Undibacterium parvum: one gene and its partners. The protein of the gene in region 1 binds, or shares a complex with, the protein of each later gene. Links are inferred from orthologs where the notes say so. Each region holds a gene or a part of one and is shown on either strand. Other genes may lie near its edges.

Region 1 (5,528 bases):
TTATAGTAGGCTCTTAGAAAACACGTTGACCACCACTACATGAGTTTCATAAAAAAAATAATTTCTTTGCTGTTTATTGCGCTAATCGCGCTCGCTACTGCATTTGCCTATTGGGCCTTCCAACCGCTGGTGCAGGCCGACAGCGAGTTCAAATCTATCGACTTCAGCATCAAGGCCGGCAGTGCGGTGCGTAGCGCATCGCGCCAGATGCGCGATAGCGGGGTGCCGATAGAGCCTTTCATGTTTGAAATTTTAGCGCGCGTAAATGGCAAGGCGAATAAATTAAAAGCGGGCACATTTGAGTTCGAAATTAGCGATACACCTATGATTTTGCTGGTGAAAATTGTCAATGGTGAATTTTCCCATGCCAGTCTTGCGATTATCGAGGGCTGGAGTTTTCAGCAAATGCGCAATGCCATCGATGCGCATCCAGGAATTAAACATGACAGCCTCAGTCTTAGCGGTAAAGAGTTAATCAAAAAAATCAATCCTGATTATCAATCGCCCGAAGGCCTATTTTTCCCTGACACCTATTTGTTTGCCAAAGGGAGTAGTGACTTACTCATTTATCAGCAAGCCCACCAGTCTATGTTGAAGCATCTCGATGATGCCTGGCAAGCCAAGGCCGCCAATCTGCCGTATAAAACAGCCTATGAAGCACTGATCATGGCGTCCATTATCGAGAAGGAAACCGGCCGTTCTTCCGAGCGTAGTTTGATTGCCTCTGTGTTTATTAATCGACTCAAGATCGGTATGTTGTTGCAAACCGACCCCACTGTGATCTACGGCATGGGAGAGAGTTACAAGGGGAAAATCAGGAAAGTCGATTTATTGACCGATACGCCTTACAACACCTATACCCGCGCTGGCTTGCCGCCCACGCCTATCGCTTTACCTGGGATAGCCTCCTTGTCGGCGGCCCTGAATCCAGAAAAAAGTGCGGCCTTGTATTTTGTCGCGAGAGGCGATGGCACTAGCCAATTTTCTGACAATTTAACCGAGCATAATCGCGCTGTGAATAAATATCAGCGTTAAAAAATCCTGCTGAGAGTAATCATGAAGCCGCGCAGATTGCTTAAGTAATTTAGTAGCGGTGTTTGTCTGATATCAAGGATAATACGCATCATTCATTTTAGAGTTTCTAGCTAGACCTATGCAAAAAGCAGGTAAATTTATTACATTCGAGGGCATTGATGGTGCTGGTAAGTCTACTCACATCGCCTATGTGGCGCAAGCTTTGCAGCAACGTGGCATCACCGTCATTAGCAGTCGGGAACCGGGCGGTACGCCGCTGGGAGAGTCTTTGCGGCAAATTCTCTTGCAAGAAAAAATGCACTTGGAGACTGAGGCCTTATTGATGTTTGCAGTGCGCAGAGAGCATATCGCGCAAGTGATAGAGCCTGCGTTGCAACGCGGCGATTGGGTGATTTCGGATCGCTTCAGCGATGCCAGTTTTGCTTATCAGGGCGGCGGACGTAAATTGCCATTGGCAAAACTTGAAGCCCTGGAACAATGGGTCCATCCACATCTACAACCAGATCTGACCTTGTTGTTTGATGTGCCCTTAGCGGTCGCGCGCGAACGTCTGGATGCTACCCGCACTCTGGATAAATTTGAGCAGGAGCAGACTGATTTTTTTGCGGGTACGCGCGCCGAGTATTTGCGCAGGGCGGCGCAATTCCCGCAACGCTTCCGCATTATCGATTCGAGTCGAGCTATTCCTGAAATCCGCAAAGATCTGGATGGATTGATCGCTGAGTTGTTGGTCGGCGAGCAAGATGAGTAGTTCACTTTTTTCCTGGCATCAGTCGGCCTGGACGCAATTGCAGTCGCTGCGAGAGCGCATGCCGCATGCCATTTTGTTGCATGGTGCTGAAGGTACGGGAAAAACACTTTTCGCCGAACAATTTGCGCAATCGCTGTTGTGCGAGACGCCTAAGCCGGATGGGCGCGCATGCATGGAGTGCGCCTCGTGTGGCTGGTTTTCTCAATATAGTCACCCTGACTATCGACGCGTGCGACCTGAACTGCTCGACGAGGAAGAGGGCGCGGCCAGTGAAGCCGATGCTTCCGAATCGGATAAAAAAACCGCCAAGGCAAGCAAGGCGCCATCCAAGGAAATCGTCATCAATCAAGTGCGTGCCTTGGCTGATTTTATGAATATTTCTACCCACAGACAAGGGCGACGGGTTGTGCTGCTGTACCCTGCGGAAGCTTTGAACGTACCGGCGGCGAATGCCTTACTTAAATCACTGGAAGAGCCAAATGCCAACACCGTGTTTGTTTTGGTTTCAAATAGTTTAGATAGGCTATTGCCGACTATCTTATCTCGCTGCCACAAATTTCCGCTAGGGATGCCATCACGTGAGCAATCCCTTGCGTGGTTGGCAACGCAAAAACTCAGTGATGCGGATATGTGGTTGGCGCAGCAAGGTGGCGCCCCGCTGGCGGCGCTAGCGATGGGGCAGTCGGATGTGCGTACCGATTTAGACGAGTTTTTGCGTCAATTAAGTAAGCCTAGCGTCGAAGCAAGCTTGAAAATCGCGGAGAAAATGCAAAAAATGGATGTCCCGACCACGGTGTCTTGGTTGCAACGTTGGCTGTACGATATTTTTTCTTATAAACAAAGTAGCATAATCCGGTATTATCCAAGGTATCACAAAGAATTAGCAGCGCTGGCTATGCGCGTAGATGTTCATGCCTTGTTGGCTGTAGTGGCGTCCGTGAGAGAACGACAGGCGATTGCCAGTCACCCTTTATCTGCTAAATTATTTATAGAAGATATGTTGTTGGATTATTCTGCACTTTTCCGTTGAGAGCGTTTTATGGCTGAACTACCTGCTAATTTGAATGTGTCTGCTCCTGCGCGTCCCTCTGTTTTGTCATTGGCAATCAAGGAAAAGGCAGCCTTATATTCGGCGTACATGCCATTTTTAAAAAATGGGGGCATTTTTGTACCCACGAACAAATCTTATCGCCTCGGCGAAGAGATTTATCTGATTTTGACTTTGCTCGATGATCCGAGTAAATATCCGATTGCCGGTAAAGTGTCTTGGATTACACCTGCCGGCGCCGGTAACAATAAATCTCAAGGGATAGGTGTGCATTTTCCAGATGACGAAAGCGGTACTCGTATCAAGTTACGCGTTGAGGAATTGCTCGGCGCGGCGATACGCTCATCACGCGCCACGCACACTTTATAAATATGTCTTCGACCCAACTGTCACACAGAATCGCCGCGCTGGAGGATTTACCTGAAATCGTCGCGATCTATAATTCTACGATTGCATCAAGAAAGGTAACTGCCGATACCGAACCTATCAGTGTAGATTCTCGTTTGCCTTGGTTTTATGCACACTCACCCGATAAGCGTCCTTTGTGGGTGGTCGATGGTGAGGCGGGAATCATCGGTTGGCTGTCATTTTCTGATTTTTATGGTCGGCCTGCTTACGCTGGCACCGCAGAGCTCTCGATTTATTTGCATGAAGACGCCAGAGGCCGCGGTATCGGTCGTTATTTTCTGCAGGCCGCCATAGAGCACGCACCTCAAATTGCTGTACATACTTTACTGGGTTTTATTTTCGGTCACAACACGCCTAGTATGAATTTGTTTGCATCATTTAATTTTCAAATTTGGGCGAATATGCCACGCGTCGCGACCCTCGATGGCATTGAGCGCGACCTGATTATCTTCGGTAAGCGTATAGACTGAGTGTAATTACTAGCCAAAGAGAGTAAAATCCCGCATCTCTTCACTTGGCTATATTCAAATATTTTGGGATATAGCGGTCATTTTCATAGGAATTCCCATTATGCTGAGTTATCGCCACGGCTTCCACGCTGGCAATCACGCCGACGTCCTTAAGCATTTCATTACCATACAGTTGCTCAATTACCTCGGGCAAAAAGAGGCTGCTTACACTTATATCGATACCCATTCGGGCGCCGGTCTTTACTCCCTCGATGCTGGATATGCGAGTAAAAATGCAGAGTACGAAACTGGCATCGCCCCACTGTGGGATCGCACCGATCTGCCGCCCGCCTTGGCGGAGTATGTGGCCTTAGTAAAAGACTTGAATCCTAGTGGCAAAATGCGCTATTACCCAGGCTCTCCTTATTGCGCCGATAAAATTATGCGCGAACAGGATAGGCTGCGTTTATTTGAGTTACATCCTAGTGAAATCAAAATACTGAGCGAAAATTTCCGCAAGCTCGATGCGCATGCTGCCGCGCAAGGACATAGGCCAACTACGCGCGGTAAGCGTGTAATTATCGCAGCGGGTGACGGGTTCGAAGGATTGAAGGCTTTGTTGCCGCCACCATCGCGTCGCGGCCTTGTCTTAATTGATCCACCGTATGAAGTGAAGGATGACTATCGCCGCGTCAAGGAAACTGTACAAGACGCATTGCTGCGGTTTCCTACGGGTATGTATGCAGTTTGGTATCCAATTCTCCAAAGGATGGAGTCCAAGCAGTTACCAGAGCGACTTAAGCGCATTCCGGCCAATGGCTGGCTAAATGTCAGTCTTTCTATTGGTGGATCTACTCCTGATGGTTTTGGCTTGCATAGTAGTGGCATGTTTATTTTAAATCCCCCTTGGACACTGGAAGCTACCTTAAGAGAGGTCATGCCATATTTAGTTAGTGTGCTCGGCAGGGATGTTACTGCCACTTTTAATATCGAGTCGGGCGAGACGCAAACTATAGGTAAGGGGCGCGGCAAGCCAGCTGTTGCTCCTAGAGTTCCTGTGGTGAGAAATAGAACAAGATAAGGGATTGCAATCTAATTTTTAAATAAGCTTGCCAATCCTAGTCAAGCTTTGCTATAGTGCTCCTCCCGCTGAAGAGCGGGGCGAAATGAAGAAAGTAAGGCTAACGAATTAACCTTAGGTTTGAATGAAGATGTAAATCAAATTCAAGCGCTCGTAAAACAAGGGGTTGACGAGTTCAAGTAAATGCCGCATAATCTCATCTCTCTGCTGCTTACAAACAAAACGCTTTGTAGCAATCTGGCAGAAACGCTTTGCAGTCGGTGAGAATCGATAGTGACGCGCCAAAAAACAGAAGACAGATCTTTAACAATTAACAGTCAATAAATGTGGGCACTTGATAAAGAGCGCGGCTAATTACTTCGGTAGTTAGTTCAACTTAAAAAATATCAAATGTTCGCAAAAGTAATAAATAGGATGCTTGAGAACGCAAGTTCAAAAGTAGCCTGTCAGTTATTTGAGTGAGCGACACCGTTCGCAAGAACGGAGTTCAGAAATGAACACAAAACAGAGATTAAACTGAAGAGTTTGATCCTGGCTCAGATTGAACGCTGGCGGCATGCCTTACACATGCAAGTCGAACGGTAACGCGGAGCAATCTGGCGACGAGTGGCGAACGGGTGAGTAATATATCGGAACATACCCTAGAGTGGGGGATAACGTAGCGAAAGTTACGCTAATACCGCATACGATCTGAGGATGAAAGTGGGGGATCGCAAGACCTCATGCTCATGGAGTGGCCGATATCTGATTAGCTAG
Region 2 (5,443 bases), 1.6 Mb from region 1 along the record:
CTCCAAGGCAGTCGGACGGGCATACAAAACGAAATGTGCCGTTCTTTGTACGGGGCGCAAACGAAAAACGGATGAAAACTCATCCGTTTTAACGATACGCCTAACGCGCGCAAAATCTCCGCTGGCGTTGGTCATGTCGATTGCATTGATCATCTCAATAATCTAGCTATCGCCACATTCAGCCTAAGCTGCTATGGCCATAGCCAGAACAGATCAAGCTGCCAGGCGTTTACGGCCCTTGGCGCGACGTGCATTCAGAACAGCGCGGCCGCCGCGGGTTGCCATACGTGCGCGGAAACCGTGAGTGCGCTTACGGCGAACTACGGAAGGTTGATAAGTACGTTTCATGTTGATCTCGCTATTTTAAGCAAATAATAAATCGGAATTACGGGTAATAGCGTGAAGCGCGTCGATAAAACTTACACTTAATTTACACTTTCTCACACTCTATTCACACCATTACTGCCCCAAAACCGCTGCTCATGACTGCTTCACCGGCTGTTTCATTAAAAACAACAAATGCCACATCCAATAAAATAGGGGTAGGGAACCCATAATTATTCACCACTTTGCTAGGTCATGTCAATCCATTTGACGCAAATTTAATCAGGCTTGCGCTTTTAATAATTAAGAAATTTCCCTCCAAGCTGTGGATAACTCTGGCTGGCAAGGGTAGAATAGCGGATTAGTGTGTCAGCTTTATTTTGTTCTTTTTGCAATTGTGCCGGATTGATACTTCTACGGTATTTAGCAACATACTGGCAAGTCCAAAAAGTAAGACGAACGAAGTTTTCTGTTCATACGCAAGCATTTTATAACGAGTATTCATGGATAATTTTTGGCAAGCCTGTTCTTCTCAACTAGAGCAGGAGCTCACGCCGCAACAATACAGCGCTTGGATCAAGCCTTTAGCCCCCGTTGATTACGAAAACGGTCGCTTGCGTATTGGCGCGCCGAATCGCTTTAAGTTAGATTGGGTAAAGACGCAATTCGCCAGCCGCATCACAGAATTAGCCGTGCAGTATTGGGACGATACGATAGAAGTGCAGTTTATTATCGACCCGCGCATTAATAAAAAACCTGTGCCTAGCGTACCGGCGTCTAGCAGCATGCCTAGTGCGGCCAATATCGCGCAGCAACACAGCCAGGATGGCGACCGGCCTAGCCACGCCGAAATGCCGCAATACCCGGAGCCAACGCCGCAGCCATCACCACGGCGCGAGCAAAGCCGTATCAACTCGGATTTGACCTTCGATAGCTTCGTCACTGGTAAGGCCAATCAACTGGCGCGTGCCGCTGCGATACAAGTAGCAAATAATCCTGGTGTCTCGTACAACCCGCTGTTCTTATATGGCGGCGTTGGTCTGGGTAAAACGCATTTGATCCACGCCATCGGCAACCAAATTTTGGTGGATAACCCGAACGCTAAAATTCGCTACATCCACGCCGAGCAGTACGTGCGCGACGTCGTTACGGCTTACCAGCGCAAGGGTTTTGATGAGTTCAAACGTTATTACCATTCGCTAGATTTATTGCTGATCGATGATATTCAATTCTTTGGTGGCAAAAGTCGCACCCAAGAAGAATTCTTCTACGCGTTTGAAGCCTTAATCGCCGCCAAGAAACAAATCATCATCACCAGTGATACCTATCCAAAAGAAATCACCGGCATGGATGACCGCTTGATCTCGCGTTTTGATTCTGGCCTGACGGTCGCCATCGAACCGCCAGAGCTCGAAATGCGGGTCGCCATTTTGCTCAAAAAAGCCACCAGCGAAGGCGTGCATTTTTCTGATGACGTGGCCTTCTTCGTGGCCAAGCATTTGCGCTCCAACGTACGCGAACTGGAAGGCGCTTTGCGCAAGATTTTGGCTTACTCGCGCTTCCACGGTAAAGAGATCACGATCGACGTCACCAAAGAAGCGCTGAAGGATTTATTGTCGGTACAAAACCGCCAGATCTCAGTTGAAAATATACAAAAAACTGTGGCAGATTTTTTCCACATCAAAGTGGCGGATATGTACTCCAAACGTCGTCCGGCGAATATCGCCAGACCGCGTCAGATCGCCATGTATCTGGCAAAAGAATTGACACAAAAAAGTTTGCCAGAGATCGGCGAATTATTTGGTGGGCGCGATCACACCACCGTCTTGCATGCGGTACGCAAGATCACAGCAGATCGCGGTAAAAGCCCGGAATGCAATCATGAGCTGCACGTTTTAGAGCAGACTCTGAAGGGCTAAGTTTGAGGTAAGCGCAAGCAGAGATCAGCCTGCTTGCCGCTAGCAATAAGCTCGGCAATATAAGCTCGGCAATACAAGTAATCAAGTAATGAACCATCCTTTATCAACCACAAATTAAGCGAGGATATACAAATGCAATTGGTAAAAACCCACCGAGATACTTTACTCCGACCTTTGCAAATCGTGAGTGGTATTGTCGAGCGTCGGCACACTTTGCCGATTCTGGCCAATATCCTCATACGCAAAGATGGTGAAAAGGTCTCCTTCCTGTCGACTGACATCGAAGTTCAGATCACCACGCATGCCGAAATCGGTTCGGGCGGCGAAGTCACGGCGACCACCGTTGCAGCCCGTAAATTGCTCGATATTTTGCGCGCCTTGCCGGATGATAATGACGTCTCCATCAAGCTAGAAAACAAGAAAATGACCGTGCAATCGGGCAAATCGCGTTTTTCTTTGCAAACCCTGGCGGCTGAAGAATTCCCTACAGTAGCGCAAGCCGAGACTTACAACGCCAGCGTCAGCCTGCCGCAAAAAGCCCTCAAGCACCTGTTTAACATGGTGCATTTCTCGATGGCGCAGCAAGACATCCGTTACTACCTCAATGGCTTATTATTAGTCGTCGATGGCAAGAACGTGATTGCGGTTGCCACCGACGGTCACCGTCTGGCGTATTGCCAGGTAGAAGTCGAGCAAGAGTTTGCGCGTCAAGAAGTCATCATCCCGCGCAAGACGATTATCGAATTGCAGCGCCTGCTAGAAGACAAAGACGAGCCGGTACAACTAGACATCGCCAACAATCAGGTCAAACTGACTTTTGCCGATATCGAGTTAATCTCTAAGCTGGTCGAAGGCAAGTTCCCTGACTTCAACCGCGTCATCCCTAAAGGCTACAAGAACAACTTCACGCTAGGTCGCGAACAACTGCTGCGCTCCTTGCAACGCGTTGCCATCATGACCAGTGATAAGTTTAAAGGCGTGCGTTGCGTGATCACCCCGGGTCTGATGCAAATCTTGTCTACCAATGCCGATCAGGAAGAAGCGGTCGAAGAGATTGAAATCGATTACGGAGGAGACAGCGTCGATATCGGTTTTAACGTCACCTACTTGCTCGATGTATTGAACAATCTCAAGGTCGATCAGATCAACATCGCCCTTGGCGATTCCAACTCATCGGCTTTGCTGACCATCCCAGAAAACACCGACTTCAAATACGTCGTGATGCCAATGCGGATCTAGTAGCAAAGAACAAGAACCCTCTCCCGCGTGCGGCGCAGTTTCCGCAAGTGGGCAGGGGTGAGGGCGGTCGATAAAACCGGGCATCCGAAAATTCCGCGAGCAGATTTCCACAAGAATTCCGTTTCGGATTTTTTAAATAATGCAGTCTATCAGCCACCCTCACCCCAACCCTTTCCCGCACGCGGGAGAGGGAGTAATAAACAACCTTGAACAAGTAACACATTAATTCAGAAGGTAGCCATGTCCGAGAACACCCAAGACAATACTCCAGCATCAGAATCCGCCACATCGGCAGGTTATGGCGCATCCTCCATCCAGATTCTGGAAGGCCTGGAAGCCGTGCGTAAGCGCCCCGGCATGTATATCGGTGATACGTCGGACGGCACCGGTCTGCATCATCTGGTATTTGAAGTGCTGGATAACTCCATCGATGAATCCTTAGCTGGCCACTGTACCGAGATCAACGTCACTATCCACAGCGACAACTCGATCTCGATTACCGATAACGGCCGCGGTATTCCTACCGGCATCAAGTTTGACGACAAGCACGAGCCTAAGCGTAGCGCGGCCGAGATCGTTATGACCGAGCTGCATGCCGGTGGTAAGTTCGATCAAAACTCCTACAAAGTATCGGGCGGTTTGCACGGCGTCGGTGTTTCTTGCGTGAATGGCTTGTCTAAATTACTCAAGCTCACCATCCGCCGCGACGGTAAAAAATACGCCATGGAATTCGTCCGTGGTGTACCGCAAAACCGCGAGATAGAAACCATCAACGGCGTGGTCTGCTCACCGATCAAAGTGATAGGCGACACCGAAAAGCGCGGTACCGAAGTGCATTTCTGGGCCGATGAAGAAATCTTCACACACGTAGAATTCCATTACGAAATCCTGGCCAAGCGTATCCGCGAATTGTCTTTCCTCAACAACGGCGTACGCATCAAACTCAGCGACCATCGCACTGGCAAAGAAGAAATGTTCGCGTTCGAAGGCGGCACCCGCGGCTTCGTTGAATACATCAACAAAACCAAGAGCGTCTTGCACCCGACGATTTTCCAGGCAACTGGCGAGCGCCTGTCCGACCAGGGCACCAACATCAGCGTCGACGTCTCGATGCAATGGAACGACGCCTACAACGAACAAGTTTTATGCTTCACGAATAACATCCCGCAACGCGACGGCGGTAGCCATCTCACCGGCCTGCGCGCAGCGATGACACGCGTCATCAACAAGTACATAGAAGAACACGACTACGCCAAAAAAGCCAAGGTAGAAGTCACCGGCGACGATATGCGCGAAGGTCTGACCTGCGTCTTGTCGGTTAAAGTACCAGAGCCAAAATTTAGCTCGCAAACCAAAGACAAGCTGGTATCAAGCGAGGTACGCGGCCCGGTAGAAGAGATCGTTGCCAAGACCCTGTCCGATTATTTGCAAGAACGCCCGAACGACGCCAAAATCATCTGCGGCAAAATCGTCGAAGCCTCGCGCGCCCGTGAAGCCGCCCGCAAAGCGCGCGAACTGACACGCCGCAAAGGCATCATGGACGGTTTAGGTTTATCTGCCAAACTGGCCGATTGCCAGGAAAAAGACCCGGCCCTGTGCGAACTGTATATCGTCGAGGGTGATTCTGCGGGTGGATCGGCTAAGCAAGGGCGTGACCGTAAGTTCCAGGCGATTCTGCCACTGCGCGGTAAAGTGCTGAACGTAGAAAAAGCCCGTTTCGAAAAAATGTTATCCAGCGAACAGATCACCACCCTGATCGCCACGCTCGGCACCTCGATCGGCCCGGACGAATTTAACGTCGAAAAACTGCGCTACCACCGCATCATCATCATGACCGATGCCGACGTCGATGGTGCCCACATCCGTACCCTGCTGCTGACCCTGTTCTACCGCCAGATGCCGCAACTGGTAGAGCGCGGCCACATCTACATCGCCCAACCGCCACTGTATAAAGTCAAGGC
Region 3 (5,552 bases), 600 kb from region 1 along the record:
TGATCGATGGTCGCGGCTGGCGCTCCGGTGCTTTAGTTGAGAAACGCGAGATTCCTGGCTATTACTTCGGCATTACCCAATATGCCGATGAATTGCTTGATAGCATAGACGATCTGGATGGCTGGCCCGATCAAGTGCGCACCATGCAGCGTAACTGGATAGGTAAGAGCGAAGGGGTACGCTTTGCTTTCCCGCATCAGATTACAGATGCTTCCGGCACGCTGCTGCAAGACGGCAAGATGTATGTGTTCACAACGCGCCCAGACACCATTATGGGCGTGACTTTTTGCGCAGTGGCAGCTGAGCATCCGATTGCGACAGTCGCTGCACAAAATAATCCAGCGTTGGCGGCTTTCATCGAAGTCTGCAAAGCCGGCGGCACTACCGAAGCAGAGATGGCAACCAAGGAAAAGGAAGGCATGCCTACCGGCTTGTTCGTCATTCATCCGCTCACTGGTGAGCAGGTCGAGGTGTGGGTCGGCAATTACGTCTTGATGACATATGGCGATGGCGCAGTAATGGGTGTGCCGGCGCATGATGAGCGCGATTTTGCGTTTGCTAAAAAATATCAGATCGCCATCAAACAAGTGGTCGCAGTTGAAGGCGAAGCTTTCACTACAGATGCCTGGGCTGATTCCTATGGCGACAAACAGCGCGGTGTTACGGTTAATTCTGGTAAATATGATGGTCTCGCATACAAAGCTGCAGTCGATGCGGTGGCCGCCGATCTGGCAGAAAAGCAAATCGGTGAAAAGAAAACTACCTGGCGTCTGCGTGACTGGGGTATTTCCCGCCAGCGTTACTGGGGCACGCCTATCCCTATTATTCATTGTGAATCTTGCGGTGATGTGCCAGTGCCTTACGCTGACTTGCCGGTCGTTTTGCCGACCGAATGTATTCCTGATGGATCTGGTAATCCATTAAAAACCCATGCAGCATTTTTGAATGTGCCATGTCCAAAATGTGGCAAACCAGCGCAACGCGAAACCGACACCATGGATACGTTTGTCGATTCCAGCTGGTATTTTATGCGCTATACCTGCCCGGACGCGGTGACTATGGTCGATGAACGCAACGACTATTGGATGGGTGATGCCGGTATGGATCAGTACATCGGTGGCGTTGAGCATGCGGTCTTGCATTTGTTGTATGCGCGTTTCTGGACTAAGGCTATGCGCGACATGGGTCTGGTGAAAATCTCCGAGCCGTTCAAGAACTTATTCACGCAAGGGATGCTGCTGAACGAATCTTATTATCGTGAAGAAGCTAGCGGCAAGAAGATCTGGTTCTACCCGAATGAAATCGAAGTGCAGTACGACGAGAAAAGTCGTCCGGTTGCCGCCATCCTGAAAAGCGATGGTCAGCCTGTGCAAATGGGCGGCATAGAGAAGATGTCGAAGTCCAAGAACAATGTAGTCGAACCGAAGGATATTATCGAGCAATTCGGCGCTGATACGGCACGTTTGTTTACCATGTTTGCCGGCCCTCCGGATCAAAGTGCAGCTTGGAATAATAGTGGGGTAGAAGGTGCTGCGCGTTACCTGCGTCGCCTGTGGGCAACTGCTTTGAAATTGTCGGCAACGGTTGCCAGCGGTGCTGGCGCTAGTATCGCGCCCGATACCTATGCCGCGGACGTCAAGAGCCTGCGCCGCGAAGTGCATCTGACTTTAAAACAGATCGATGCCGATTACGAGCGTTTGCAATACAATACGGTCGTTTCCGGCGCGATGAAGTTACTCAACGCAATAGAGGCCTTCAAGCCTGAAGGTGAAGGGCATGCGGCAGTGCTGCGTGAGTCCTTCAGTATCCTGTTGCGTGCACTGTATCCGGTGTGTCCGCATATCACGCATGCGCTCTGGGTCGAGCTAGCTCTGGCGGCAGAATTTGGCGAAATCATTGATGCGCCATGGCCGCAAGTCGATGAGGCGGCTTTGGTTCAGAATGAAATAGAGCTGATGATACAAGTCAATGGCAAGTTGCGCGGTAGCGTCAAGGTCGCCAAAGATGCAGACAAGGGGACGATAGAGGCAGCTGCGCTGGCGGTTGAAAGCGTACAGAAATTCCTCGATGGTCCACCGAAAAAGGTGATCATCGTGCCAGGCAAACTAGTCAATATCGTCGCCTGATGAAAAGCCTGACTTCTCCTATGCGCAAATGGCTGAGTGCGCTCAGCATCATCGTCATGATGCTGAGCGTGTCCGCTTGCGGCTTCGCCTTGCGCGGCGCCGTGGTGTTCCCCTTCACTAGTATTTTTGTGGATATGCCGCTCAGCTCACCGCTAGGCGCGGAATTGAAAAGAAATATTCGTTCCAGTGGCCAGACCACGATAGCGGCAGACGCCAAAAGTGCCGATGTGGCGCTGCAAGTGCTGGCCGAAACTCGGGAAAAAGCCATACTTTCCTACAATAGTCAGGGACGCGCGCGCGAATATAAGCTGATCTATAATTTTCGCTTTCGAGTGGTCGATACCTCTGGCAAGGAAGTCTTAGTGCCGACCGTGATCAGTTTAAAACGTACTATTAGTTTTAATGAATCCCAGGTGTTGGCGAAAGAATCCGAAGAGGCTTTATTGTATCGCGACATGCAGAGTGACTTGGTGCAGCAAATTATGCGCCGGCTCGCCGTGCTGAAAATGGAATAACAGCATGCAATTGCGCTTTGATGCGGTTGACGCTCATCTCTCTAAAGGTCTGTCTGCCTTGTATGTTATCACCAGTGATGAGCATTTGCTGGCCTTGGAAACTGCCGATAAAATTCGAAAGGTTGCCAAGACTCAGGGATTTTTTGAGCGAGACATCTTAAGCGTAGAGCGTAGTTTTAAATGGGGGGCCTTGCTGGCGGCGAATCAGTCGCAATCGCTGTTTGGCGATAAAAAATTGATAGACTTGCGCATTCCTACTGGCAAACCAGGTAAAGATGGTGGCGCCGCGATACAGGAATATATCTCCAAACTTTCTCCCGATAATCTGACTCTGATCACCCTGCCTAAGCTCGATTGGGCCACCCAAAAGGCGGCGTGGGTGACCAGTTTGCAGCAAGCTGCCGTGTATATCGACATCCCTCTGGTGGAGCGGGCGCAATTGCCAGGCTGGATCTCGCAGCGCCTGTCAGCCCAAGGGCAGAGTGCCGATAGGCAAAGCCTCGATTTCATCGCCGATAGAGTCGAGGGTAATCTGCTTGCCGCGCATCAGGAAATCCAAAAACTAGGTCTGTTGCAGGCACCGGGTAAGCTCAGTTTCGAAGTGATCCACGATGCCGTGCTCAATGTGGCGCGCTACGATGTGTTTAAACTTAATGAGGCAATGCTGATCGGTGATGTGGCACGTCTGGTGCGCATGCTGGAAGGCTTGAAGGGCGAGGGCGAGGCGCTGCCGCTGGTGCTATGGGCAGTGGCTGAAGAGCTGCGTACCTTACTTAAACTGAAGGCCGGAATGGCACAGGGGCGACCTTTAGGTGTGATGCTGAAAGAATTCAGGATCTGGGGCCCACGCGAAAAATTGATGGAGCCCGCTTTACGGCGCGTTAGCCTGGCCAGCTTGCAGGCTGCACTGCAAGAGGCGGCGCAAGTCGATAAAATGGTCAAGGGTTTGCGCGCCAAGGCCTTCGCTGGCGATGCCTGGGATGCCTTACTGCAATTGGGTCTGCGGGTAGCGCGCAGCGCTCCGGGATCTGCCTGAAGCTAGCTCCGCTCGCCCCTTCTATTTTGAGAAAATAGGGGAGTATAGGCAAAAACAGCATGGGTTGCCGGCATCCTGATTGCGCGATTAAAATATACAGGGTGGAGTATATTGATGGCGCAAGGATCTATCTGGCATCCCCTGTTAGACCAGACACAAATAAGATTGAAAGCCGAGATGGATATCAAGATAGACATTAAGCACTACATGAACGAGCTAGGCATGCGCGCCCGCAAGGCCTCTAGTGCCATGGCGAAAGCCGACAGCGCCACCAAAAATCTAGCGCTGCAACTGATCGCCGCGGCGATACGGCGCGAAGCGCCCGCCTTGCGCGCCGCCAATGAGCTTGATCTGGCAGCCGCCAAAGCGGGCGGTATGGATGCTGCCATGCTTGACCGACTCACTTTGTCCGAGCAGGGCATCGCCAAAATGGCCGAAGGTCTGGAGCAAATCGTTAGTCTGGCCGATCCCATCGGTGAGATTTCGAATATGAAGTATCGGCCTAGTGGCATACAGGTCGGCCAGATGCGGGTACCGCTGGGCGTGATCGGCATTATTTACGAAGCCCGTCCAAACGTCACGGTGGATGCCGCCGGTCTGTGTATCAAGAGCGGCAATGCAACGATACTGCGCGGTGGTTCCGAGGCGATGCACTGCAACCAGGCGCTGGCAACGCTGGTCAAAGAAGGCTTGGCTGGCGCTGGTTTGCCAGCCGATGCGGTGCAAGTCGTCGCTACTACTGATAGAGCGGCCGTCGGTGAGTTAATCACTATGTCGCAGTATGTTGACGTGATCGTGCCGCGTGGCGGCAAAGGTCTGATCGAGCGCCTGATGCGCGAAGCCACGGTACCTATGATCAAGCATCTCGATGGCATTTGCCATGTGTATATCGACGGTAAAGCCGATCTGCAAAAAGCGATCGCGATTGCCTTTAATGCTAAATGTCACCGCTATGGCACCTGCAATACCATGGAAACTTTGTTAGTGGCGCACAGCATCGCGCCGCTAGTGTTACCCGCCTTGGCCGAACTGTACGCTGGCAAGCAAGTGGAGTTGCGTTGCGATGTCGCTGCAGCGCAGATCTTGGCTGGATATCCGTATCTGGCCAGCGCCACCGAAGCTGACTGGAGCACCGAATATCTGGCGCCTATCCTGGCGGTTAAGGTGGTGGCAGATATGGATGAGGCGATTACGCATATCAATACCTATTCGTCTAAGCATACCGAGTCTATCGTTACCGAGGATTACAGCCTGGCGATGCGCTTCTTGCGTGAGGTTGATTCTGCCTCTGTGATGGTGAATGCTTCGACCCGCTTTGCCGATGGCTTTGAATATGGCCTGGGTGCCGAAATCGGAATTTCCAACGACAAGCTACATGCGCGCGGACCGGTCGGACTGGAAGGTTTGACATCATTAAAATACGTGGTGTTTGGCCACGGTGAAGTGCGTGAGTAAGCACGTGAATAAGTGCCATGCAAACGATGTGCTGCCTTGCAAGCCCACACCCTTACGCAGGCACGGGGCATGCCCCGTGTAGTCCCCACTTCACCATGGTGAAGTACGCGAATAATTAATTAGGAAAAAACTCATGCTCTGGATCAAAGCTCTACACATCGTCTTTATCGCCTCCTGGTTCGCTGGCTTATTTTATCTGCCCAGAATTTTTGTCAACCTGGCGCAGGAAGTTGAAGCCAATGCCTCCGAACGCTTGCTGCTGATGGCGCGCAAACTGTATCGCTTTATGACGATCTTGGCGGTTCCAGCACTGGGCCTGGGTATCTGGCTGTGGATGGGCTATGGCATAGGGCGCGGCCCCGGCAATGGCTGGATGCACGCCAAGTTAGCCATCGTCTTGCTGCTGATAGGCTATCACCA
Region 4 (5,586 bases), 3.7 Mb from region 1 along the record:
GAACACCATGTCTGAATTGCGGCATCGATCTCGGCAGTGCGTGGCACCCGCCCGTCATTCCGTGCTAGCTGTTGATCATTCGCCATATCCGCACGCCCTATCGCCAGCATCAATCGGTGAAAAATCGCATCACCATTGCCGGCAATGACAATATTCTCGCCGTCGCCGGTGGTATAGGTATTCGAGGGCACGATGCCAGGTAAAGCACCACCAGTACGCTCACGCACCACGCCAGCGTGATCAAACTCAGGCACCAGGGATTCCATTAAATTAAACACCGACTCGTACAGAGCCACGTCGACCATCTGGCCCTGCCCGGCAACACACTCTGCGCTAGGCTTGCCATTCCAGCGCCCGCCTGTCACATCTCTGTGGCGCAAGGCCATCATGGCACCGATCACGCCGTGCATGGCAGCCACCGAATCACCGATAGAAATACCGACGCGCACCGGCGGCCGATCCGGATGACCGGAGACATAACGCAAGCCGCCCATGGATTCGGCAATCGCACCAAAGCCAGGCATATCTTTCATAGGCCCAGTCTGGCCATAGCCTGACAAGCGCACCATGATCGCAGCCGGATTAATCGCCTTCAGATCGTCATAGCCTAGCTGCCATTTTTCCAGCACGCCAGGACGATAATTCTCGATGATGATGTCAGCGTCCAGCGCCAGTTGGCGCGCGATCGCTTGCCCTTGGGGCGACTTCATATTCAGAGTGATGCATTTTTTATTTCTTGCCTGCACGCTCCACCACAAGGAGGTGCCGTCTTTCAAGACCCGCCATTGACGTAGCGGATCACCGCCATCGGGCGACTCGACCTTGATCACCTCAGCACCAAATTCGCCCAGCATGCGTGAGCAAAACGGCCCGGCAATCAGGGTACCTAATTCCAGCACCTTGATCCCGGCTAGGGGTCCAGCGTTTTTTGCAGTCAGATTTGTCATCAGAATCGCATTCCTAATGATGTTAGAGATGGTAAAAGAAGCAGCCTGGAAAATTTAAGTTGCGCGCCTATCGAGCATGGCGCGTGCGATCGTACCGGCATCGACATACTCCAACTCACCGCCGACTGGCACACCGCGCGCTAAGCGTGTTACGCCCAGGCCGCGCGCTTTTAAAGTTTCACCTATGTAGTGGGCGGTGGCTTCGCCTTCATTGGTAAAATTGGTCGCCAACACGACTTCTTTCACCACGCCATCGGTGGCGCGGGTAATCAGTCTATCCAGATGGATATCTTTAGGCCCTACCCCATCGAGTGGTGATAAACGTCCCATCAGAACAAAGTACAGGCCCTTATACGTCAAGGTCTGCTCTATCATCAATTGATCGGTAGGCGTCTCTACCACGCACAGTTTGCTCGCATCGCGCTCAGTATCGAGGCAAGTCTCGCATTGCTGATTTTCGGTGAAGGTATTACAGGAAATGCAGTTCTTGATCTTCTCTACCGCATTGTTCATGGCGCGCCCTATCATAGCGGCCCCTTCGCGATCATGCTGCAGCAAATGGTAAGCCATACGCTGTGCAGATTTTGGCCCGACTCCGGGCAAGCGACGCAAGGCTTCGCTGAGTAATTCAAGACTGCTGAGGGATTTCACGAGGAGATCTTAAAAAAAGATATTGTGGTGCATCGACAGAAAGCGCACCACATGCAGCAAAAAATATAGGACTGACGCAAACTTGTTCCGGCCAGGCGTACCGCCGAAGACTTACTTGAGTACCTTAGTACTGTGAGGCGAGTACAACGACGTCAAGGCGTTTTTACGTAAGTCCCAAGATGAATTAAAACGGCATTTTAAAGCCTGGAGGCATAGGCATGCCGGCAGTCAGTCCCGACATTTTCTCGGCGCTGGTGGCTTCTGCCTTGCGTACCGCATCATTGAAGGCCGCTGCCACCAAGTCTTCCAGCATATCTTTGTCGTCACCAAACAGGGATGGATCGATGGTGACGCGTTTGACGTTATTTTTGCACGTCATGACGACCTTCACCAGACCAGCACCGGATTGTCCTTCAACTTCAACCAGAGCCAATTGGTCCTGGGCTTTTTTCATATTGTCTTGCATTGCTTGCGCTTGCTTCATCAAGCCTGCGAGTTGGTTCTTCATCATAATTTTCTCCTGAAACTAATTTAACTAACTAACTTAACTGATTTAATTTAAATAGGTCGAACGCTGCCGCTGGCAATAGTTGCGCCGAATTCTCTCATTAAAGTCTGCACGAAGGTATCGCTGCGTATCGATTTTTCTGCTTGCACCTGACGTGCGGCGCGCTCCGCCACCGCTTGCGCATTGGCGGTTTGCTCTACCGCACCGATTTGCGTCTCTATGCGCACATCACGCCCAAAACGCTCAGACAAGGCGGCGATTAGTTTATCTACGCTACCCGACGACAATAAGGTTGGCAAAGGCACGCGCAAATGAAATACCGCGGCATTGCCATTCATCTCGCACTTAATCAACTCACTTTGTTGCGCCAGTTGCTGAGCAACGGCGCGCACCGGTAAGGATGCTGCCAAATTCGGCCAATGGCCATCCCAGTTCAATTCAGTGACTGGAACCACGATCAACGCTCTGGCAGTCATCGCAGGCGGGACTTCGGTCTCAGCCACATTCACAACCACAGCTACCACCGGAGTATCTACGCGTGCTGCAACAGACGTGCTAGCCGGAACTGGCGTAGGGGCACGAACCGCAACCAGCGCCACGATGGAAGGATTTGCGGATGGTCTGGCAGCCGGTGCTGGAGAGGACGAAAACATCACATCGTCATCCCAAGGCGGAGGCATATCATCCATACCGGCTGGCTCAAACTGGATTTCCTGGACTGCTGAGACTGCTGCGACTGGCGTAGCGATAGCCGCAACTACCGGCATAGCTGCGACCGCAGGTGCGGCGACTACGGCGGCTGGCGGCACAATAGCGGCCGGCACTGGAGCCACGGCAAGCACAGGTGGCACTACCGGCTCAACAACTGCTGCCGCTGCACGTGTGCCAGAACTGCCGCCCAAGGCTTTATTACTGCCGGCGCGGGCAGCAGCCAATGCTGCCATGGCAGGACTAAGCGCGGGCTTGACTGACGCATCTACGGCGGCAACAGCCGGAGCTGTTGTAGATGCGGGCGTGGATGCGGGCGTGGATGCGGGTGTAGAGGTTGGCGCTGATACCGCGACTGGCAAGGGCATCACGCTGACGGCATTGTGCGGAGCAATTGGAGCTGTAAATGCAGGAGTTGCAGGTACCGCAGGCGAAGCCAATGGCAAAGCGCTACTGCTACGCACCGAATTGACCGGAGTCACCGCCAACGGCGCACTGGCAACCCGGGCGGCCGGAGCACGCGCCATCGGTGCACTGCCAGATTGCACTTGATCGCCAGCGCCGTCAGCCGGACGGAAAGCCAGCATACGCAGCAAGCTCATGCTAAAGCCGGCGTATTCATCCGGCGCCAAGCCCAACTCGTTACGACCATGCACCGCAATTTGATAATACAGTTGAATTTCTTCCTTACCGAACAGCTGCGCCAGACGCATCAGCTCGGCACGTTCGGGCAGATCTTCGGCTATCGCCGCTGGCACCATTTGTGCAATCGCGATCTGGTGCAGCAAAGTACCCAAATCTTGCAAGGCAGCCTTATACGACAGACTGCGCGCCGCCATTTCGTCGGCGACCGCTAATAAGCCTTTGCCGTCTTGCAGCGCCAGGGCATCGAGCAAGCGTAGCAAATACGATTGATCGAGTGAGCCCAGCATGCTTTGCACTGCGTCCAGCGTGACCTTGCCGGCCGCGTAGGCGATCGCCTGATCGGTCAGCGACAAGGCATCGCGCATAGAGCCATGCGCGCCCTGCGCCAGCAGACGCAAGGCGGGCACTTCAAATTCTATGTGTTCTTGACCGAGGATATTATCCAGATGGCTAACGATGTGGCCGGGCGGCATCTGCTTGAGATTAAATTGCAAACAGCGCGACAAGACCGTGACCGGGATTTTCTGCGGATCGGTGGTGGCCAGAATAAATTTCACATGCTCGGGCGGCTCTTCCAGTGTCTTCAACATCGAGTTGAAGGCATGGTTGGTCAGCATATGAACCTCATCGATCATATACACTTTAAAGCGTGCATTCGAGGGGGCGTAGATCGCTTGTTCCAACAAGGACGCCATCTCATCGACACCGCGATTCGAGGCCGCATCCATCTCTATGTAATCGACGAAGCGCCCGGCATCAATCGCAGTACAGGCGCCGCACACACCGCAAGGGTGGGCCGTAATGCCGGTTTCGCAATTGAAAGCCTTGGCCAGAATGCGCGACAGCGTGGTCTTGCCGACCCCGCGTGTTCCTGTGAACAGATAGGCGTGATGCAGCCGCTGCTGCTCCAGAGCGTGGGATAAGGCACGAACCACGTGCTCTTGCCCCACGAGCGTTTCAAAGCTCTTGGGACGGTATTTGCGGGCGAGGACTTGATATGACATCCCGCAATTTTACCTTATCTGTCGCGCAAAAATACACACCCCGATAAATTGAGATGCGTGCTCAAGCGTCATCGCCCATTGAGGATTTGGTCTGCATTGCGGTCTTAATCTGAGCTTCCTGGGCGCGCAGTTCGCGCCTCAGTGCGGCAACTTCCTGATGGAGGGCGCGGATATCGCCATGCAATTCACGCTCAAACTTGGCTTCCTCTTCACCGACAAACAGCGCGGCAATATTCGCCGTCACGATGGAGAACATGGCGTAGCCCAGCAAGACAATAAAAACGGCAAATATTTTTGAGGCTGGCGTGGATGGCACAAAGTCGCCATAGCCTACGGTTGCCACCGTAGAGAAAGCTAACCAGACACCGTCGGCGTAATTAAGGACAGTTGGTTCCAACCAGTAGAAGCCAGCCCCGGCACTAGTCAACATCAGCAGCGCCAGCAAGATCAGCTTAATCAAATAACTCGGTTTCATGTGGCGCAACACCAGGGTAGCAATGCGCACCAGGATCAGCGTGCACAAAGCTAGTCGCAGCATCCACTCCATAATTCCCCACTGAAAATGCGAGGGCAAGGCGCTCAGGGCGCAGCCGAGAATAATCGCGACATCGAGCATCAGCTTACCGCTGCGGCGCTGCTGCTTCCTATGCTGCAACCACTGCCACACCGTGTCTAGCAAGATCAAGACGGCAGCACTGGCATACAACACATGCCCGGCCAAACGGCTAGCGTCTTTTTCACCATCAAGCAGTAAATAGAAAGCCGGTATACTCAGCAGCAGCGCAAGCAACAGGACGGGGCGCGTCAGCCAGGCAAAAAATTGCTGGGTCTTAGGGTAAATGCCGCCAGCACTGAGCGACTGGGCATAGGGCTTTTTTTTCATCATCATCCTTGCCGTTTGCGAATTGGATAGCCGGTAATTTAGCCAACTGCCTTGTGTTAAGTTAAGTTAAGTTAAGTTAAGTTAGCTTAAGTTTCGTTCATGATCCACAATCAAGCCAATTAGCTATTGATATGCATCAATTTATGACGCAGCCAGCGCTAAATATTCTCTCCAACTCTAGGCAAAACTACTCAATTAGGGCTTAGGAAAAATTGCTGTCGCTGGGTCTAAAGACTATGG

What was found.
Region 2: the proteins of EJN92_RS17420 (region 1) and dnaN are in contact, whole or in part, in a cryo-EM structure (PDB 8GIZ), measured with the Escherichia coli proteins. The link is inferred for Undibacterium parvum from one-to-one orthologs.
Region 3: the proteins of EJN92_RS17420 (region 1) and holA are in contact, whole or in part, in a cryo-EM structure (PDB 8GIZ), measured with the Escherichia coli proteins. The link is inferred for Undibacterium parvum from one-to-one orthologs.
Region 4: the proteins of EJN92_RS17420 (region 1) and EJN92_RS01435 are in contact, whole or in part, in a cryo-EM structure (PDB 8GIZ), measured with the Escherichia coli proteins. The link is inferred for Undibacterium parvum from one-to-one orthologs.

Annotation. Positions count from the first base shown.
Region 1 is NZ_CP034464.1:3,982,514-3,988,041, forward strand. The notes cover bases 862-3,797. They hold EJN92_RS17420 (DNA polymerase III subunit delta'), read left to right. Parts: upstream 862-1,778; coding sequence 1,779-2,816; downstream 2,817-3,797. Other genes in these bases: mltG (endolytic transglycosylase MltG), read left to right, coding at 862-1,035; tmk (dTMP kinase), read left to right, coding at 1,154-1,786; EJN92_RS17425 (PilZ domain-containing protein), read left to right, coding at 2,826-3,203; EJN92_RS17430 (GNAT family N-acetyltransferase), read left to right, coding at 3,206-3,712. Also shown: more of mltG, read left to right, coding at 40-861; EJN92_RS17435 (23S rRNA (adenine(2030)-N(6))-methyltransferase RlmJ), read left to right, coding at 3,813-4,772. UniProt on the Escherichia coli protein: Part of the beta sliding clamp loading complex, which hydrolyzes ATP to load the beta clamp onto primed DNA to form the DNA replication pre-initiation complex.
Region 2 is NZ_CP034464.1:2,386,807-2,392,249, reverse strand. The notes cover bases 1,578-4,428. They hold dnaN (DNA polymerase III subunit beta), read left to right. Parts: upstream 1,578-2,375; coding sequence 2,376-3,482; downstream 3,483-4,428. Other genes in these bases: gyrB (DNA topoisomerase (ATP-hydrolyzing) subunit B), read left to right, coding at 3,723-4,428; dnaA (chromosomal replication initiator protein DnaA), read left to right, coding at 1,578-2,243. Outside these bases: EJN92_RS10410 (ribonuclease P protein component), read right to left, coding at 1-153; rpmH (50S ribosomal protein L34), read right to left, coding at 214-348; more of dnaA, read left to right, coding at 828-1,577; more of gyrB, read left to right, coding at 4,429-5,443. UniProt on the Escherichia coli protein: Confers DNA tethering and processivity to DNA polymerases and other proteins. Acts as a clamp, forming a ring around DNA (a reaction catalyzed by the clamp-loading complex) which diffuses in an ATP-independent manner freely and bidirectionally along dsDNA.
Region 3 is NZ_CP034464.1:3,381,878-3,387,429, forward strand. The notes cover bases 1,702-4,661. They hold holA (DNA polymerase III subunit delta), read left to right. Parts: upstream 1,702-2,645; coding sequence 2,646-3,677; downstream 3,678-4,661. Other genes in these bases: leuS (leucine--tRNA ligase), read left to right, coding at 1,702-2,126; EJN92_RS14790 (LPS-assembly lipoprotein LptE), read left to right, coding at 2,126-2,641; EJN92_RS14800 (glutamate-5-semialdehyde dehydrogenase), read left to right, coding at 3,855-4,661. In the rest of the region: more of leuS, read left to right, coding at 1-1,701; more of EJN92_RS14800, read left to right, coding at 4,662-5,132; EJN92_RS14805 (CopD family protein), read left to right, coding at 5,266-5,552. UniProt on the Escherichia coli protein: Part of the beta sliding clamp loading complex, which hydrolyzes ATP to load the beta clamp onto primed DNA to form the DNA replication pre-initiation complex.
Region 4 is NZ_CP034464.1:319,686-325,271, forward strand. Bases 1,811-4,804 are described here. They hold EJN92_RS01435 (DNA polymerase III subunit gamma/tau), read right to left. Parts: upstream 4,464-4,804; coding sequence 2,157-4,463; downstream 1,811-2,156. Other genes in these bases: EJN92_RS01430 (YbaB/EbfC family nucleoid-associated protein), read right to left, coding at 1,811-2,109; EJN92_RS21730 (potassium channel family protein), read right to left, coding at 4,525-4,804. In the rest of the region: EJN92_RS01420 (CaiB/BaiF CoA transferase family protein), read right to left, coding at 1-947; recombination mediator RecR, read right to left, coding at 1,002-1,598; more of EJN92_RS01430, read right to left, coding at 1,783-1,810; more of EJN92_RS21730, read right to left, coding at 4,805-5,346. UniProt on the Escherichia coli protein: Part of the beta sliding clamp loading complex, which hydrolyzes ATP to load the beta clamp onto primed DNA to form the DNA replication pre-initiation complex.